Regions from separate parts of the Kribbella sp. NBC_01484 genome, predicted to be linked through region 3. Evidence: riboswitches for the same ligand, from Rfam matches in the RefSeq annotation. Region 3 holds a riboswitch; each other region holds the start of a gene.
What was found. Region 3 has a riboswitch for cobalamin ahead of OG555_RS42330 (ribonucleoside-diphosphate reductase subunit alpha). Riboswitches for the same ligand answer to the same signal wherever they lie in the genome.
Positions count from the first base shown of each region.

Region 1: another riboswitch for cobalamin. It lies ahead of OG555_RS28540 (SCO2322 family protein); the one in region 3 lies ahead of OG555_RS42330 (ribonucleoside-diphosphate reductase subunit alpha).
Region 2: another riboswitch for cobalamin. It lies ahead of OG555_RS31025 (putative cobaltochelatase); the one in region 3 lies ahead of OG555_RS42330 (ribonucleoside-diphosphate reductase subunit alpha).
Region 4: another riboswitch for cobalamin. It lies ahead of cobN (cobaltochelatase subunit CobN); the one in region 3 lies ahead of OG555_RS42330 (ribonucleoside-diphosphate reductase subunit alpha).

Region 1 is NZ_CP109437.1:5,826,866-5,831,442, reverse strand. Features, by position in the region: gene OG555_RS28560 (PspA/IM30 family protein) at 1-552, opposite strand, end outside; gene OG555_RS28555 (DUF3043 domain-containing protein) at 717-1,304, shown strand; gene OG555_RS28550 (aldo/keto reductase family protein) at 1,327-2,337, shown strand; gene OG555_RS28545 (hypothetical protein) at 2,334-2,543, shown strand; cobalamin riboswitch at 2,531-2,662, shown strand; gene OG555_RS28540 (SCO2322 family protein) at 2,749-3,456, shown strand; gene OG555_RS28535 (energy-coupling factor transporter transmembrane component T) at 3,457-4,545, shown strand; gene OG555_RS28530 (ABC transporter ATP-binding protein) at 4,542-4,577, shown strand, end outside.
Region 2 is NZ_CP109437.1:6,377,557-6,382,133, forward strand. Features, by position in the region: gene OG555_RS31020 (helix-turn-helix transcriptional regulator) at 1-1,090, opposite strand, end outside; cobalamin riboswitch at 1,406-1,547, shown strand; gene OG555_RS31025 (putative cobaltochelatase) at 1,617-3,698, shown strand; gene cobO (cob(I)yrinic acid a,c-diamide adenosyltransferase) at 3,700-4,314, shown strand; gene OG555_RS31035 (cobyrinate a,c-diamide synthase) at 4,340-4,577, shown strand, end outside.
Region 3 is NZ_CP109437.1:8,773,408-8,777,984, reverse strand. Features, by position in the region: gene OG555_RS42330 (ribonucleoside-diphosphate reductase subunit alpha) at 1-1,940, opposite strand, end outside; cobalamin riboswitch at 2,074-2,199, opposite strand; gene OG555_RS42325 (DinB family protein) at 2,318-2,899, opposite strand; gene OG555_RS42320 (Fic family protein) at 2,988-4,274, opposite strand; gene OG555_RS42315 (class I SAM-dependent methyltransferase) at 4,444-4,577, shown strand, end outside.
Region 4 is NZ_CP109437.1:6,362,486-6,367,062, forward strand. Features, by position in the region: gene OG555_RS30965 (cobalamin biosynthesis protein) at 1-844, shown strand, start outside; gene OG555_RS30970 (phosphoglycerate mutase family protein) at 835-1,515, shown strand; gene OG555_RS30975 (DUF3500 domain-containing protein) at 1,506-2,483, shown strand; cobalamin riboswitch at 2,554-2,709, shown strand; gene cobN (cobaltochelatase subunit CobN) at 2,716-4,577, shown strand, end outside.

The sequences.
Region 1 (4,577 bases), 2.9 Mb from region 3:
GGCCCGGGCCTGCATCTGCTGGGTCTTGTCCTCGGCCCGCTGGACCGCCAGGCCGACGTCGCTCATCTCCTCGGAGATGCCGGAGAAGGCCTCGTTGATGCGGGTCTGCGCCTCGGCCGCGGTGTAGGTGGCCTTGATGGTCTCCTTGCGGGTCCGGAACGACTCGACCTTGGCCTGCAGCCGCTGGGAGGCCAGCGTCAGCTTCTCCTCCTCGCCCTGCAACTGGGCGTGCTGGGTCTGCAGATCGTCGATCTGGCCCTGCAGCCCGGACTTGCGGGTCAGGGCCTCCCGGGCCAGGTCCTCACGGCCCATCGAGAGCGCCTTCTGGGCCTGCTCCTGCAGCTTCGCCGACTGGGACTGCAGCTGGGACGCCTGCAACTCGACCCGCTTACGGCTGGTGGCCACGTCGGCCACGCCCCGCCGTACCTTCTGCAGCAGCTCCAGCTGCTTCTGATACGAGTAGTCAAGGGTTTCGCGAGGATCCTCGGCCTTGTCCAGGGCGGAGTTCGCCTTGGCCTTGAAGATCGTCGACATCCGCTTGAAGATGCTCATCGATATCCGTACCCCTTCTGTGCCGGCGTGACGACCCGGCGTGCCTTATCCACCCTATGTCCCCACGGGTCACCACACCATCAGGACCGGCCCCGATAAAGTAGTGCCTAGGTCCGGGGACCACCCCGAGTCGCGACCTGCCCTGCGAATGAGGTTCAGACCCCGTGTTCCGTCGTACCAAGTCTGAGACAGCTACCACCGTACCCGGCGAGCCCCAGGGCAAGCCGGGTGGGAAGGGACGCCCCACCCCGACCCGCAAGGAGGCGGAGGCGGCCCGCAAGCAGGCGCTGAAGAAGCCGCGTAACCGCAAGGAGGCGTCGGCGTACCGGCGGGAGAAGGTCCGCACCGAGCGGGCCAAGATGCAGGACGCTCTGCGCACCGGCGACGACCGGTACCTGCCGGCCGCCGACAAGGGCCCGGTCCGGCGCTTCGCCCGGGACTATGTGGACGCCCGCTACTCGGTGATGGAGTTCGCGCTGCCGGTCCTGCTGGTGGTGTCGCTGGTCGGCGTGGTGTTCTCGGCGCAGTTCCCGTGGCTGGCCGGCGTGGTCAACCTGCTCTTCCTGGTGATGATCGTGCTGATCGCGGCGGACTGGTTCCTGCTCTCGGCCGGACTGCGGAAGGCGGTCACGGTGAAGTTCCCGAAGGAGTCCACCAAGGGCCTGGGGTTCTACGCGGTCCGGCGGACCATGCAGATGCGCCGCTGGCGGATGCCCAAGCCGATGGTCAAGCGCGGCGAGAAGCCCAGCTGACCGGGCCGGTAGGGTCAGGGGTATGGACTTCCGCTATCTCGGCAACAGTGGTTTGAAGGTCAGCGAGATCTCGTACGGGAACTGGCTCACGCACGGATCCCAGGTGGAGAACGATCAGGCCAAGGCCTGTGTGCGGGCGGCCCTGGAGGCCGGCATCACCACGTTCGACACCGCCGACACCTACGCCAACACCAAGGCCGAGTCGGTCCTCGGCGAGGCGCTGGAGGGTGAGCGGCGCGAGTCGCTGGAGATCTTCACCAAGGTCTACTGGCCGACCGGCCCCGGCGGACCGAACGACACCGGCCTGTCCCGCAAGCACATCCACGAGTCGATCAACGCCTCGCTGAGGCGCCTCAAGACCGAGTACGTCGACCTCTACCAGGCGCACCGGTACGACACCGAGACGCCGCTGGAGGAGACGATGGAGGCGTTCGCCGACGTCGTCCGGTCCGGCAAGGCGCTCTACATCGGCGTGTCCGAGTGGACCGCGGAGCAACTCCAGGAGGGCCACCGGCTGGCCCGGGAGCTGCGCATCCCGTTCGTCTCGAACCAGCCGCAGTACAGCATGCTCTGGCGGGTGATCGAGGCCGAGGTGGTGCCGGCCTCGGAGGAGCTCGGCATCGGCCAGGTGGTGTTCTCGCCGATCGCGCAGGGCGTGCTCACCGGTAAGTACCTGCCAGGTCAGCAGCCGCCGGACGGCTCCCGGGCCACCGACGCGGCCGGGTCGAACTTCATCAAGCGGTTCCTCACCGACGACGTGCTCACCCGGGTCCAGGACCTGAAGCCGGTCGCCGACGAGGCCGGTCTGTCGCTGTCCCAGCTGGCGATCGCCTGGGTGCTACAGAACCCGAACGTGTCCTCGGCGATCATCGGCGCCTCCCGGCCCGAGCAGGTCACCGAGAACGTGAAGGCGTCCGGGGTGAGGCTCGAGGAGAGCCTGCTGAAGCAGATCGACGAGACGCTGGGCGGCATCGTCGAGCGTGACCCGGCCAAGACCGCGCAGAACGCGCCGCAGACTCGGCCCGGCTCGTGAGCTGGAGCTGGCGGTTCGAGACCGCTTCCGGCGCCCTGGTCGACCCCGGTGAGGTTGGTGGGGCCGAGTTCTCCGCACAGGGTGACGCGGAGAGCTGGCTGGGTGAGCTCTGGCGGGACCTGGCCGACCGTGGCGTCGCCCAGGTGTACCTGCTGGAGGACGACCGGGAGGTCTACGGCCCGATGAGTCTGGCCGCGCCAGAGTAGGCTTCGGTCCGAACACGCCTGCGTCACAGGGAAGCCGGTCCAAGTCCGGCGCTGACCCGCAACCGTAGGCCACCTCAGGTGGCGAGCCGGAACACTGTGCCGCAGGCAGGCTCAGCTACCCGCCGTGGTCCGCGGGTGGGGCCCCTACCCTGCCGGTGCAGGCGGGACTTCCTCCACCGGGCCACGGCCCGATCGAGGACATGAGATGACTGCACACCGGACCGTACGACTGGTCCTCGCCCTGCTGGCGGGTCTCCTGCTGGCGGGGACCGTCGCCACCACCGCACAGGCCGAGGACGGCTATCGCTTCTGGGGCTACTACCAGTGGGCTTCCGGCCAATGGGCCTTCTCACCGAAGGGCTCCGACGCCGTCGTCCCGGCCGACGGGGCGGTGGAGGGCTGGCGGTTCGCCGTCGGCGGCGCGAAGCCCCGGGTGCCGCGCGCAGCGGGAGATTTCGAGGCGATCTGCGGCAAGACGCCGGCCGAGACCGGCAAGAAGCGGGTGGCCCTGGTGGTCGACCCGGGTACGCCGGAGGACGCGGCCGGCGGTGAGACTCCGGGTCCGGCCACCGGCACGTGTGTGGTGACCGACGTGAAGGCGACCGGCGCGAAGATCCTGGCCGCGGTCGCGCCGGTCCGGATCGAGAAGGGCCTGACCTGCGGGATCGCGGGCTACCCGGCCAAGGGCTGCGGCGACCAAGTGAAGAACATCCAGGTCCCGGCCACCGACACCCCGGTGACGCTGCAGATCGGTGCCGCGGTCGGTGCCGCACCTGCGGCCTCCCCCTCGCCAGTCGCATCCTCCTCGGACGGCGACGGCGCTCCGTGGGGTGGGATCATCATCGCCGCCGCGGTTGTCGTCGTACTGGCCGGTGGTGGTCTGCTCCTCAGTCGCCGCCGTACAGCCAAGTAAGTGCGTGCTGTCGATCGTCTGACGTTCCCCCGGGCGCTCCACCCGGGGGCCTGGTGGCTGTGGGCGCTCGGTATGGCCGTGGCCGCCAGCAGGACGCGGAACCCGGTGCTGCTCGGGCTGATCCTCGCAGTGACCGGATTCGTAGTGGCCGCCCGCCGGACCGATGCTCCCTGGGCCCACAGCTACGCCGCGTTCCTCAAGCTCGGTCTGGTGGTCATCGGCCTCCGGGTGGTTTTGCAAGCGCTGCTGTCCACCCGCTCGCAGGGGAACACGGTCCTGTTCACCCTGCCGCAGATTCCCTTGCCTGACTGGGCAAACGGGGTGAAGCTCGGCGGTGAGGTCACCCTGGAGGCGTTGCTCACCGCGCTGTACGACGGTGGTCAGCTCGCCGTCATGCTCTGCTGCGTCGGTGCCGCCAACGCACTGGCCAGTCCCCGGCGGCTGCTCAAGTCGTTGCCCGGGGCCCTCTACGAGATCGGCGTGGCCTGTGTGGTGGCGCTGACGTTCGCGCCGCAGCTGGTGACGGACGCCCGTCGCATCCGCGCCGCACGCCGACTGCGCGGCCGCACCCGCGGCTCCTTCCGTACGACGGCCATGCCCGTGCTGGAAGGTGCTTTGGACAGGTCGGTCGAGCTCGCCGCCGCGATGGACTCGCGCGGCTACGGACGTACGGCGCACGTCCCGCAAGCGCAGCGTCGTCTCACCGCTGGCTGCGTCCTGCTGGGGTTGCTGGGCATCCTGCTGGGCGTCTACGCGTTGCTGACCGAATCCATGGCGTTTCCGCTCGCGGCGTCCGCGCTGGCGATCGGACTGCTGCTGGCCCTCGGAGCCATGGCAATTGGGCGTCAGCGGGTCACTCGGACTCGATACCGGCCGGATCCGTGGGCGCTGCCCGAGTGGCTGGTCGTGGCGTCCGGTGCGATCGCTGCCGGGGCTATGGTCACCGCTGCGGCACGTGGTGTCCCCGGACTGCTGCTGGCGGGCCCGTTGGTCGTTCCACCCGTTCCGCTGGTGCCCGTTGTCGGCGTACTGATCGGACTGGCGCCAGCGGTGGTCGCGCCTCCACAGGTCAGGCGGGCGATCGCATGATCGAGTTCGACCGGGTGACAGTGACGTACGAC
Region 2 (4,577 bases), 2.4 Mb from region 3:
CGCGGATGTAGTCGGCGTGGAGGTCCGTGGCTTGGTCGGGTGGCAGGCCGTCATACAGGACCTCAGCCAGCAGCGGGTGCCGGAACCAGGAGGTGCCGTCGGCGGCGGTCGCCACTACACCGCGGTCTTGGGCCTCCGCCAGGCATGGGGTGATCAAGCCCGCCTCGAGTCCGTGGCTGGCGGCGACCTCGGTCAGTACGGCCGAGGAGGTCGGTCGGCCGCCGACGGCGAGGATTCTGGTGACCAAGCGGGCCTGGTCCGACAGGCTGTGCCAGGCGGCGAGCAGGGCTTCGCGGAGCGCAGCGGGAACGGTGGCCGGAAGAGTGCGCTCGGCACCGGACAGACCGCTGACCATCAGTTCGACGAGGTAGGGGTTGCCGTCCGATCTGGCCAGGACCTCGGCGGCGAGTTCGATGTCGGGCGCCTGGCCGAGCAGTCCTTCGATCTCGCTGCTGGTGCCGTCCAGGTCCAGCGGATCCAACCGGAGCTCACCGAAGAAGGGCATCCGGCGCATATCGGCCAGCCAGGAGTGGAGGGGATGCCCCTCGCCGCGTTCCTCGGTCCGGCACGTCGCCAGCAGTACCAACGGCTGGGAGCGGAATCCGGCGATCAGATAGGCCATCGCGTCCAGCGAGGCGACGTCGGCCCATTGCAGATCGTCGACGACCACCACTGTCGGCCGGCGTACTGCGATCCGGTTGAGCACGAGGTCGACGAGCATCGGAAGCCTCGTGCTGTCGACGCCGCCGCTGACGCCGAGCGAGGGCAGTAAGGCACTCAGCCCGTCGGTCCCGGCGAGAGTGTCGGCCCTCTCGTCGGCATCAGCTCGGCTCAGCCAGTCCTGCAAGGCGCCGGCGATGGGGGCGAACGGGACCGACGCGCCACCGAAGTGCACGCTCGATCCCCAGAGCACGTTCAGCTGCGAATCGCCGCAGACCTCACGGGCAAGGCGGGTCTTGCCGATGCCGGCTTCGCCATGGATGACGATCGCGTGCGGTACGCCGCCCACGGCGTCGAGCAGCACATCGCCGAGGAACCGTTGTTCGGCTGCGCGTCCGGCGAAGCGATGATCGGGCCGCAGACCCCCCATGCGTCCCCAGTCAACACCTTCAGGCAGGCCGACGGGAGCCCTCGACCTGGTCGACTACCGCCCGGACGCAAACGGCTTCGACCAGGGCCTCTCGGGCTGCCGGTGTACCGACGGACGGGTAGTGGTCAGCCCCAGCCCTGGCGTCCCCGCGTGCAGCGCGGCGGCGACGGGGCGCTCGGCGGACTACTACCCGTCCTTCGGCACGCGTCACCGACCGCGAGCCGCACGCTCCGTTGGCCGACGCACTTCGCGAGGCTCGTGTCGACGTGGGGGTTGCCACGTGACCGTGGTGGTTGCCGGGCGGGTGGGGTGTGCCATGATCGGGCCGACGGTTGTGGAGGAACACCGGTGACCGGCTGAGGCCGGGAGTCCGGGGCGGTCCCGCCACTGTGACCGGGCCAGATCGAAGTCGACGCGGCCCGGGAGCCAGGACATCCGCGTCCGTCCGCCGGGCCACGGTCACCGCGGTACGGCGTACCAGCCGTGGCGGGCGTGGATACCCGCTCGACGAAGGGACCCACCGCCGATGCGGCCAGCCTCACCGTCCACCGGATTCCCGTTCACCGCCGTAGTCGGAATGGACGACCTTCAGCTCGCCCTGATCCTGGCAGCCATCTCGCCGGCGATCGGCGGGGTGCTGATCCGGGGCGAGAAGGGTACGGCGAAGTCGACCGCGGTCCGCGCGTTGACCGAGATCCTCCCACCTGTGGACGTCGTACCGGGTTGTCGGTTCTCCTGCGACCCCGAACACCCTGACGACACCTGCCCCGACGGACCGCACGACAGCACGGAGGCCCTCAACCGGCCTGCCCGGCTGGTCGAGTTGCCCGTCGGCGCGACCGAGGATCGGGTGCTCGGGTCGCTGCATCTGGAGAAGGCGCTCGCCGAGGGCATCACGGCGTACGAACCCGGTCTGCTTGCTGCCGCGCACCGCGGACTTCTGTATGTCGACGAGGTCAACCTCCTGCACGATCATCTGGTCGACGTACTGCTCGACGCCGCCGCGATGGGTCGCGCGACCGTCGAGCGTGACGGGGTGTCCGTCACGCACCCGGCGCGCTTCGTCCTGGTCGGCACGATGAACCCGGAGGAGGGCGAGCTCCGGCCGCAGTTGCTCGATCGCTTCGGCCTGACCGTCGACGTCGTCGCCAGCCGCGATCCTGCCGTGCGTGTGGAGGTGATGCGCGCGCGGCTCGCGTACGAGGCTGATCCGGCGGGCTTCGTTGCGCGGCACGACGGACCGCAGCGGGAGCTCGCCGAGCGCATCGTCAAGGCGCGCGACCTGATCACCGAGGTCATCCTGACCGACGCCGCGCTCCGCCAGATCGCCGAGATCTGCGCGTCCTTCGACGTTGACGGCATGCGCGCCGACCTGGTCACCGCGCGTACGGCGGTCGCCCACGCGGCCTGGTCCGGCCGCACCGTCGTCGAGGTCGACGACGTCCGCGCCGCCGCCAAACTCGCCCTGCCCCATCGCCGCCGCCGGAACCCCTTCGACGCCCCCGGCCTCGACGAGAACCAACTAGAACAAGCCATCCAAGACAGCACCCCAGCACCCAACCCCGACGACGACCCGGATGGCCCGGGTGGGGGAGCGGACCCCGCAGACGACGGCAGCCCGGCTGACGCAGACCGGTCCGACGTAGACCAGTCGGACGCGAACCTATCCGGCGCGGATCGCTCCGACGGAAGCCGAGCGGACTCGGACTCCCCGGCCCCCGGCGCCAGCCTGGAGGACGGCGCGGATCCCGGCGAGGCGGGTGGCCGGCCGGCGCCGGTCGGCGAGGTGGCCGGAAGCTCCGAGCCCTACAAGGCGCGCCTGCTCAGCGTGCAGGCCGCAGGCGCCGGTGTCGCCGGGCGGCGGTCCCGGGCGATCACCGAGGTCGGGCGCGTGGTGGGTGATCGCGCCCGCATCGGTCGGGAGGCTGGGCGTCCGCATCTGCTGGCGACCATCCGGTCCGCTGCCCCGCATCAGCACGCTCGGGGTCGCGCCGGCGCCGGGCTCGCCGTACGACCCTCGGATGTGCGGCTCGCCGTGCGGGAAGGGCGCGAGGGCAACCTTGTTCTGTTCTGTGTTGACGCGTCGGGGTCGATGGGGACGAAGCAGCGGATGCGGGCGGTGAAGACCGCGATCGTCTCGCTGCTGCTCGACGCGTACCAGCGTCGCGACACCGTCGGCCTCGTCACGTTCGCCGGCGCCGCGGCCACGGTTGCGTTGCCGCCCACCGGCAGCGTCGAGACCGCCGTACGACGTCTCGAGTCGCTACCGACCGGTGGACGCACACCCCTCGCCGAAGGTCTGCTCCAGGCAGCGGAGGTACTACGGATCGCCGCGATCCGCGACCCGCGACGTCGGCCCCTGCTCGTGCTTGTCACCGACGGCCGCGCGACCCACGGAGACCAAGCCTTCGCCCGGGCGAGGCAGGCCGCCGGATGGCTTGCTCAGCAGGGGATCGCCACCGTCGTGGTCGACTGCGAACCGCATCGTGGGGTCCGGCTCGGCCTGGCCGGGGAACTCGCCGCGGACCTGGGCGCGGAGTACCTCGACCTCGGGGAAGTTGCCGCAGGCAACCTCATCCGCACCGTCACCGAGCGGAAGGCGGCCTGAGATGCCGAAAGGACAGCCGACGGTCGTCCCGGCGGACGGCCTGACCACCCGGCAACGCCGGAATCGCCCGCTGCTGATGGTGCACACCGGCGAGATGAAGGGGAAGTCGACGGCGGCCTTCGGGATGGCGCTGCGCGGCTGGAACCAGGGCTGGAACATCGGCGTGTTCCAGTTCGTGAAGAGCGCGAAATGGAAGGTCGGCGAAGAGAGCGCCTTCAAGGCCCTCGGCCAGTTGCACGTGGCAACGGGTGAGGGCGGCCCGGTCGAATGGCACAAGATGGGCGAGGGGTGGAGTTGGTCGCGCAAGGCCGGCACCGACGAAGACCACGCCGCCGACGCGCTCGAAGGCTGGCGGGAGATCCAGCGCCGGATCGCTGCGGAGACGCACGACCTCTACGTCCTGGACGAGTTCACGTACCCGATGAAGTGGGGCTGGGTCGACGTCGACGAGGTGGTCGACACGCTGGTGAACCGACCGGGCCACCAGTACGTCGTCATCACCGGCCGCAACGCTGATCCGCGGCTGCTCGAAGCCGCCGACCTGGTGACCGAGATGACGAAGATCAAGCACCCGATGGACGTCGGCCAGAAGGGCCAGAAGGGCATCGAGTGGTGAGCGCACGGTCGCGAGGGGAGGGCGCGTGATCCCGCGGGTGGTGGTGGCGGCGCCGTCTTCGGGGGCGGGGAAGACGACCGTTGCCGTCGGGCTGATGGCGGCGCTGCGGCAGGCCGGGCACACGGTGGCGGGGTTCAAGGTCGGGCCCGACTACATCGATCCAGGGTTCCACGCGGTCGCCACCGGTAGGCCGGGGCGGAATCTCGATCCGATGTTGTCGGGGGAGGAGCGGGTCGCGCCGCTGTTCGCGCACGGGACCGTCG
Region 3 (4,577 bases):
AGGCCGAGGCCGACCGGGCGGTGGCGCTGGTTCGCGCGCTCGGACTCGGGCGTGGTGTAGAAGTTCACGTCGATGACGTTGTCGAGCATCCGGACCGCCGTCTTCACGGTGTCGCGGAGCAGATCGGCGTCGAGACCCCCCTCGGTCAGGTGCGCGACCAGGTTGACCGAGCCGAGGTTGCAGACCGCGGTCTCCTCGACCGTCGTGTTGAGAGTGATCTCGGTGCACAGGTTCGACGAGTGGACCACGCCGTCATGCTGCTGCGGCGAGCGCAGGTTGCAGGCGTCCTTGAAGGTGATCCATGGGTGCCCGGTCTCGAACAGCACGGTCAGCATCCGGCGCCACAGGTCGACGGCCTTGACCCGCTTGAACACGCGGATCTCACCACGGTCCGCCGCCGCCTCGTAGCCGGTGTACGCCTCGGCGAACGCTGCGCCGTACAAGTCGTGCAGGTCCGGGACCTCGTTCGGCGAGAACAGGGTCCAGTCGCCGCCCGCCTCGACGCGCTGGAGGAACAGGTCCGGCACCCAGTTGGCCGTGTTCATGTCATGAGTACGACGCCGCTCGTCGCCGGTGTTCTTGCGCAGGTCGAGGAACTCCTCGACGTCGATGTGCCAGGTCTCCAGGTACGCGCAGACCGCGCCCTTGCGCTTGCCGCCCTGGTTGACCGCCACGGCGGTGTCGTTGGCGATCTTCAGGAACGGTACGACGCCCTGCGACTCACCGTTGGTGCCGCGGATCTTGGCGCCGATGCCGCGGACCGGGGTCCAGTCGTTGCCGAGGCCGCCGGAGTACTTGGCGAGCAGGGCGTTGTTGCGGATGCCGTGGAAGATGCCGGCCAGGTCGTCGTCGACCGTGGTCAGGAAGCACGACGACAGCTGCGGCCGAGTGGTGCCGGAGTTGAACAGCGTCGGCGTCGACGACATGAACCGGAACGAGCTGAGCAGTTCGTAGAACTGGATCGCGCGCGCCTCCCGGTCGTCCTCGCGCAGCGCCATCCCCATCGCGACCCGGAGGAAGAACGCCTGCGGCAGCTCGAACCGGACCTTGTCGATGTGCAGCAGGTACCGGTCGTACAGGGTCTGGAGAGCGAGGAAGGTGAAGTCGAGATCGCGCTCGGGACGGATCGCAGCGGCGAGCCGGTCGAGGTCGAAGGTGGCCAGCTCGGCATCGAGGTGACCGGCGTCGATACCGACCTGGATGTAGCGCGGGAAGTAGTCCGCGTAGGCCTCGGTCATGTCGGCCTGGCTGGCCTGCCGGGGCTCGCCGTGCACGCGGCCGAGGGCCTCGCGGCGGATCTGGTCCAGCAGCAGGCGGGACGCGGCGAAGCTGTACTGCGGCTCGGTCTCGACGTAGGACCGGGCGGCCATCACCAGCGCGAGCTCGACCTCGTGCTGCGCGATGCCGTCGTAGCAGGAGCCGAGGGTCTCGTCGAGGATCAGCTCGGGGTCGACCGAGTCGAGCCCATCGGCCGCTTCCGCGACGATCACCCGCAGCCGGTCGACATCCAATGGCGCGGTGCTGCCGTCCGCGGCGCGCACCGAGACCGCGGGCCGCTCGGCGATCCCGGCCGGGTCAGATGGTGTCCTGGCCTTGGTCCGCTCCTCGCGGTACAACACATAGGCCCGAGCGACCTGGTGCTCACCGGCGCGCATCAGCGCCAGCTCGACCTGGTCCTGGATGTCTTCGACCTGGACGCTGCGGCGGGTGTCGCGGCGGCTGGTCAAGGCGCCCACGACCCGGCCGGTCAGCTCGGCCACCAGGTCGCGGACCCGGTGGGTGGCGCCGGCGTCGGCGCCCTCGACCGCGAGGAACGCCTTGCTCATGGCAACAGAGATCTTGGTCGGATCGAACGCGGTGCTGCTGCCGTCACGGCGGACGACGGTCAGCTGGATCGGCTGGTCGGTCGTCACCGCGGAGGATGAGGAAGCAATAGTCACAGGTGTGCTCTCCACAAGAGTTCGGAGGACCGTTGCCGCACGGATGGGCGCATGACGAGGCAGGCAGCTCCGGCCGGGAACGCTGCCGCCACGCCCTGCGACCCACCCGCGAGGTCTCGGACCGCGCGCACCGGCGGTGCACGCGCCGGTGGCAGGTATCCGGACTCGCGGACAGTGTCCGCTCACCGTTGCGGGGCAGTTCCGGATTCGCACCGGATTCCCCTGTTGCCTCGGAGTGGCCCACATCTTGTGGTGCCGGACGCGATGAGCTGTCCAAAGATGTGGAGCCGCTCCGAACCACCAGCAGTAGTGATGCTAGGTGGATCGCACTAGATCTTGTGGTAGCGCCACGCCGCGTGTCGCACATGTTGTGGTCCTCACGCTGCGACGGCATAGAGATCCTGCAAAGTCATGATCTCCGAGCCGTGGTGGATCAGCTCGCGGTTGAGCCGGAGCACGACGTGACCGAACGGCTCGCCGGCGTCCAGCTCGGTCGCCTGGCTCAGGCCGACCGCCATCACCTGCTCCTCGTCCAGCGCGGCGATCGACTCCTGCCAGGCGTCCACCCAGTGCGTCAGCCAGGCGACCGCATCGCGGGCGTTGCCGTGCAGTGTGATGTCGGCGCGCCCCTGCCGGCTCTCCCCGAACGTCCACTCCCAGCGCTCGAAGAACATCTCGGTCAGGTGGGCGATCAGCCAGGCGATCGTGCGTGGGCCGCGATGGTCCGGCTCGTCCGGCCACTGCGCCACCCACTCCCCGGAGCCGAGTGATCGGTAGTGCGAGGCGTGGTGACGTCGTACCACGGTCAGGGCCTCGCTGCTCGGACGCCAGAAGTACTGCTCGTCGGTCAGTTGGGCGAGCCGTCCGGACAGCACCATCCAGCTGAAGCCGAGCTGGCCTCGCACCATCGCCATCGCCGATGGTCGGTGCAGGATCTCCCAGTCGAACGGCTCCGGCATCACGATTCCTCACGCTCCCCGTCGGGCACCTCGATTTGAGGTGCGATCGAACATGTGTTCGAATTGTGTCTCGACGGGGAGGAGAAAGTCAATGCTGACGGTGTGTTGGTTCTGGCCTCGACGGCACGGGTCTGCTAGGCGGTTCGATCCTGGTATCGGCCGCCGGGCTGGCGAAGCGCCGTTCGAGCAACGTGAACGCGTCGATCAGTTCGGGCGCCTCGTAGACGCGGTTCCGGCGGCCGTCGGTGACCTCGCGCAGGACACGTGTCTCGACCAGGCGCGCGAGTCCTTGGTTGGCGGCCTGCTGAGACCGGTCGATGAGCCGCGCGGCCGCGGCGAGCGTGAGGACCGGAGCCGCGGGCAAGGCGTCGATCAACAGATCGGTGGCGGAGCCCGCGCGGACCGGCGCGGCCCGTTCGCGCCAGGCGGTCTTCAGGTCGGTCGCCGTCTGTTCGAAGCGGGCTGCCTCCGCGGTCGCATGGCTGCATGCCATCGCGAACATCCGCAGCCAGGGGTTCGCCGCCGACCGAGCCTTGATCGTGGTCGCCCGTCCGACATACCGGAAGGCTGTCAGCGCATCGATGTACTGCGTCGCATGCGTGGCGAGCGACAGCGACACCGGCGGCACGGTCCGGGTGATGAGGCCGTCGGCCCGCAGGATCAGGTGGATCAGCGCACGCCCGGTCCGTCCGTTGCCGTCGGCAAAGGGATGGATCGTCTCGAACTGTGCGTGCGCGATCGCGGTCTTGGCGAGCACCGGCAGCCGGGACTCCCGGACGAAGGCCATCAGATCCGCGAGCAGGTCGGGGAGCAGCTGCGCCGGCGGCGGGACGTAGTACGCCTCGGCGGGGGAGCGGCCGCCGATCCAGTTCTGCAGATAGCGGACCTCCCCGCCGAACTCCGGCGTCGGAGACTGGGCCATCAGTCGACGGTGCGCCTCGAGCAGGTGGTCGACCTCGAGCTTGTCGCCGGCCTGGACGGACTCGGTCACCCAGGTCATCGCGTCGACAGCGCCCAGCACTTCCTCGGCGGTGACGTCGCCGGGTCCGCTGGTGGGCCGATCACGGAGGACGTCGGCCTTGAGCAGGCGGCGCGCGCCGACAACGAGCCCCTCGATCTGCGACGACCCGACGGCCTCGGCCCGCAACAGGAGCCGTGCCAGCGCCTCGCTGTTCGTCAGGACGGCAGCGGTCGCGTCCAGCCGGGCGAGATCGCCGGCCGCATCCTCCAGTGCGGCGAGCACGTCGTCGCTCAGGTCGAACTCACGCCCGGCCAGCGGATCGGGGAAGTACAACTCGTACGACCCACCCAACCGCTCCGCCCGGGTGAACCCGTCCGGGTGCCCAGGCCACCGATGCAACTCGACCCGTGCCATACCTCTTATTCAACCTTATCCACAAACCTTGAACAAGAGTCCACAGCCTGTGGATGGTGAACAGGTGAGCATGAGCGCCGAGGTGTGGACCCGTCTGTGGGCAGACTGGTCCGTGGCCGAACGGAGACGGACGGGGGCGCCGGTGACATTGGACGCGCAGACTCGGCAGATGGTGGCCGCCAATGAGGCCGACTGGGACGCGCGGGCGCCGCTGCACGCGGCGAGCCGGTTCTACAGTCAACCCGCGGAGTACTGGTTCGCCGACTACGAGTGGGCAGATCTGGGCCCACTGGACGGACTCGA
Region 4 (4,577 bases), 2.4 Mb from region 3:
CGGCCAGGCCGCCGCCCGGCTCGAGTCTCGCTGGTACGACGACTCGCGCGCGACGGGTACGGCGTACGCGACCGTCCTGGTCGGTACGGCGACCGCCGCCGGAGTCATCGCCGAACGGCTCACCCGGAATCGTCCGATTGTCCACACGATCGTCACCGCGGCCGCGACCTGGACAGTGCTCGGCGCGCGCAGCCTGGAGCGTGAGGCCGAGGTGATGGCCGGGTTGCTCGAGGAGAAGGACATCCCGGCCGCGCGAGACCGCCTCAGCCATCTCTGCGCCCGCGACGCGACCGACCTGGAAGCCGATGAACTCGCTCGCGCGACCGTGGAGTCGATCGCCGAGAACACGTCCGACGCCTGTGTCGCGCCGCTGCTGTGGGGCGGCGTGCTCGGCGTACCCGGGCTGCTCGGTTACCGCGCGGCCAACACGCTCGATGCGATGGTCGGCTACAAGTCGGCGAAGTACCTCAACTTCGGCTGGGCATCGGCGCGGCTGGACGACGTACTCAATCTGTTGCCCGCCCGGGTCTGCGCCTTGCTCACCGGACTCGCGGCGGGGCGACCGCGGCAGGCGGTGACCGTGTGGCGGCGGGACGCGCCCAAGCATCCGAGTCCGAACGCCGGACCGGTCGAGGCTGCGTTCGCCGGAGCCCTCGATCTGACGCTCGGCGGGACCAACAGCTACGGGTCGTATCAGGAGGACCGTGGCACGCTGGGCAACGGACCCACGCCGGCGGTTGCCGACGTACGCCGTACCGCCGCGCTTGCCCGGCGCGTCGGAGTCGCGGCGGCGGGGGTCGCCGCAATGCTGGCAGTACGTCGGAAAGGGACACGATGGATCTGAGTCGGCGGCCGTTGCGGATCGCGCTGATCCGGCACGGCGAGTCCGAGGCCAACCTGGACAAGACGATCTTCGAGCGCGTCCCCGACCACGCGATCCCGCTCACGCCGCACGGGCACGAGCAGTCGGCCAAGGCGGGGAAGGAGCTGCGGGAGCTGTTCGAGGACGAGCCTGTCCGCGTGTACGTCTCGCCGTACCTGCGAGCCCTGCAGACGCTGGACTCGCTCGGTCTGGACGATCTGATCGGCCTCGCCCGCGAGGAGCCGCGGCTGCGGGAGCAGGACTGGGCCAACTACCAGGACACCGCGGACATCGAGCAGCAGAAGGAGCTGCGGAACCGGTACGGGCACTTCTTCTACCGGTTCACGGACGGTGAGTCGGGCGCGGACGTGTACGACCGGGTGTCGTCGTTCCTGGAGACGATGCACCGCGACTTCGAGACCCCGGGGGTTCCGCGCAACGTGCTGCTGGTGTCGCACGGGCTGACCATGCGGTTGTTCTGCATGCGCTGGTTCCACTGGTCGGTGCGGTTCTTCGAGACGCTACGCAACCCGCACAACGCCGAAACACGCGTCCTGCTGCGGCAGCCGGATTTCCAGTACAAGCTGGACCGGCCGTTCGAACAGTGGACGCATCACGAACCGACGGAACGGGAGCGATCGGCATGGTTGTAGAACAGACCCGGGAAGCGGTCCTCGAGCTGCTGGCGAGTCTTTCGTCCGCCCAGCTCGACAAGATCACGGCGGCGTTCGACACGCCGGATCACCACCAATGGACGTATCTGCCCGGTGCCGTTCCGGGCCTGCCGCTGCACGAGCTGTCGGCGGCGCAGGAGGCTCTCGTCGTGCGCCTGCTCGGGCTCGTCTACAGCGAGCGCGGTCTGGCCGATTTCCGCGGGGTGATGGCGGCCGAGATCATCGTCCGCGGCCTCGCCGATCCGATGGAGGTCGCGGAGGTCGGTGGCTGGGCCGGTTCGACGGTCGGCGATCGCTACTACCTCCGCGTGCTCGGCGACCCGGCCGGGTCCGGGCCGTGGGCGTGGCGGCTGAACGGTCACCATCTCGCGCTGCACGTCACGCTCGTCGACGGCGCCATCTCGTTCACCCCGCAGTTCTTCGGCTCGAACCCGGCGGAGGTCCGCACCGGCCCGCACGCCGGGCGACGGTTCCTCGCCGCGGAGCAGGACCTCGGCTTCCAGCTCCTGCACGCGCTCGAGCCGGCCCAGCTGTCCGTCGCGCTGGTCTCCGACGCGGCGCCGGACGACATCCTGACCCGGCACGATCCGGTCGCCGACGCATCCCTGCTGCACCGCGGGCTCGCGTACGGCGACATGACACCGGAGCAACGGCAACTCCTGAGCCTCCTCATCGGTCAGTACGTCGGCCGCGCCGCCGGACCGATCGGGCTGCAGACCTGGCAGGACATCACCGACCAAGGCATCGAACGCCTCACCTTCGCGTGGGCCGGCGAGACCGAACCCGGCGTCGGCCACCGCCACTACTACTCGATCGCCGGCCCCACCTTCCTCGCCGAGTACGACAACACCCAGGACAACGCCAACCACATCCACTCCGTCTGGCGAGATCTCCGCAACGACTGGGCCACCGACCTCCTCGCCGCCCACTACGCAATGCATCGCTGAGGCCGGACCGCCAGGCCATCACAACTGCCGCCCGCAAGGTGTCGCGTCGCTCACGTGCGCCCGGTCGCGCCGATTGTGATGGCCTGGCGGTCCACGCAGTCCGATAGAGTCACGGAGTCAATCGACGGCATCAGCAGGAACCCGGTGTGAGTCCGGGACGGTCCCGCCACTGTGAACCCCTCGAACCCGAGGGGGAGTCAGGAACTGCCGCCGTCGTACCTCCGGTCGGGGCGTGGACACCCCGAGGAAGGACCGGTTACGCGTGCCCGCGAACCTGCTGCTGCTCTCGACCGCCGACACCGATCTGCTCGCCGCCGCCGAGGCGGATTCCGGCTGGACGGTCGCGAACCCGGCCCGGCTCGACCTCGACGGCCTGGCGCCGTTGCTCGCCGCCGCCGAGGTCGTCGTGGTCCGTCTGCTCGGCGGACGCCGCGCCTGGGAGGAAGGTCTCGACGCGGTCATCGCGTCCGGCAAGCCGGCCGTCGTGGTCAGCGGTGAGGCCGCACCCGACGCCGAGCTGATGTCGCTGTCGACCGTGCCCGCGGGCGCGGTGACCGAGGCGCTCGCCTACCTCCGGGAGGGCGGTTCCGAGAACCTGCGCAACCTGGCCGGCTTCCTGCGGGACACACTGCTCCTGACCGGCGACGAATTCGAGCCGCCGCGCGCCCTCCCGGCGTACGGCGTCCGCGGGACGTACGTCGTGGACGACCGGCCGGTGGTCGGGATCGTCTACTACCGCGCGCACGAGATCTCCGGGAACACCGCGTTCGTCGACACGCTGGCCGCTGCGGTCGAGGCGGCGGGTGCGCAGCCGCTGCCCGTGTACTGCGGGACCCTGCGTGGACTGGATCCGACGTCGTCCGAGAATGCCGGACTGTTCGACCTGCTGCGCAAGTGTGACGTCCTGGTGACGACCCTGCTCGCCGCAGGCGGATCCGTCGCGGCCAACGCGAGCGCCGGCGGTTCCGACGACTCCTGGGATGCCGGGGCGCTCGCCTCGCTCGACATCCCGCTGATCCAGGGCCTCGCGCTGACGTCGACCCGTGAGCAGTGGCTGGCCAGTGACGCCGCGGTCAGCCCGCTCGACGCCGCCACCCAGGTCGCGATCCCGGAGTTCGACGGGCGGCTGATCACGATCCCGTTCTCCTTCAAGTCGTACGACGCCGACGGGCTGGCCCGGTACGCGCCGGACCCGGAGCGGTGCGCCCGGCTGGCCGGGATCGCAGTCGCGCACGCTCGCCTCCGCCACGTACCGGCTCACGACAAACGATTGGCTCTCGTGTTGTCGTCGTACCCGACCAAGCACGCGCGGATCGGGAACGCGGTCGGTCTCGACACACCGGCGTCGGCCGTGGTCCTGCTCGGTCAACTCCAAGACGCCGGGTACGACCTCGGCGACCTCGATCTCAGTGAGCTCCAGGGGCCGGACGGCGCCGACGGGCTGATCCATCGGCTCATCGCCGCAGGTGGTCACGACGTCGACTGGCTGACCGAGGAGCAGTTGGCGAACGCCGTCGCGAAGGTCCCGCTCAGCATCTACGAGCAGTGGTTCGGGCGAGTGCCGGAATCGTTGCGTACGGCAATGACCGAGGCGTGGGGCGAGGCGCCGGGCCAGCTGTACGTCGACACCTCCGGCGACGAGCCCGCGATCGCCCTGGCGGCGTTGCGTTTCGGGAACGTCGTGCTGATGATCCAGCCGCCGCGTGGCTTCGGCGAGAACCCGGTGGCGATCTACCACGACCCGGACATGGCCCCGTCGCACCACTACCTGGCGGCGTATCGCTGGCTCGAGGCCCCGGCCGAGGAGGGCGGCTTCGGCGCGCACGCCGTCGTCCACCTGGGCAAGCACGGGACGCTCGAATGGCTGCCGGGCAAGGGGATCGGGATGGCGGCCGACTGTGCGCCGGACGCCGTCCTGGGGAATCTGCCGATGGTCTACCCGTTCATCGTCAATGACCCCGGCGAGGGGACGCAGGCCAAGCGGCGCGCGCACGCGACCGTCGTCGACCACCTGGTGCCGCCGATGGCCCGGGCCGAGACGTACGGCGACATGGCGAAGCTGGAGTACCTGCTCGACGAGTACGCGACCGTGTC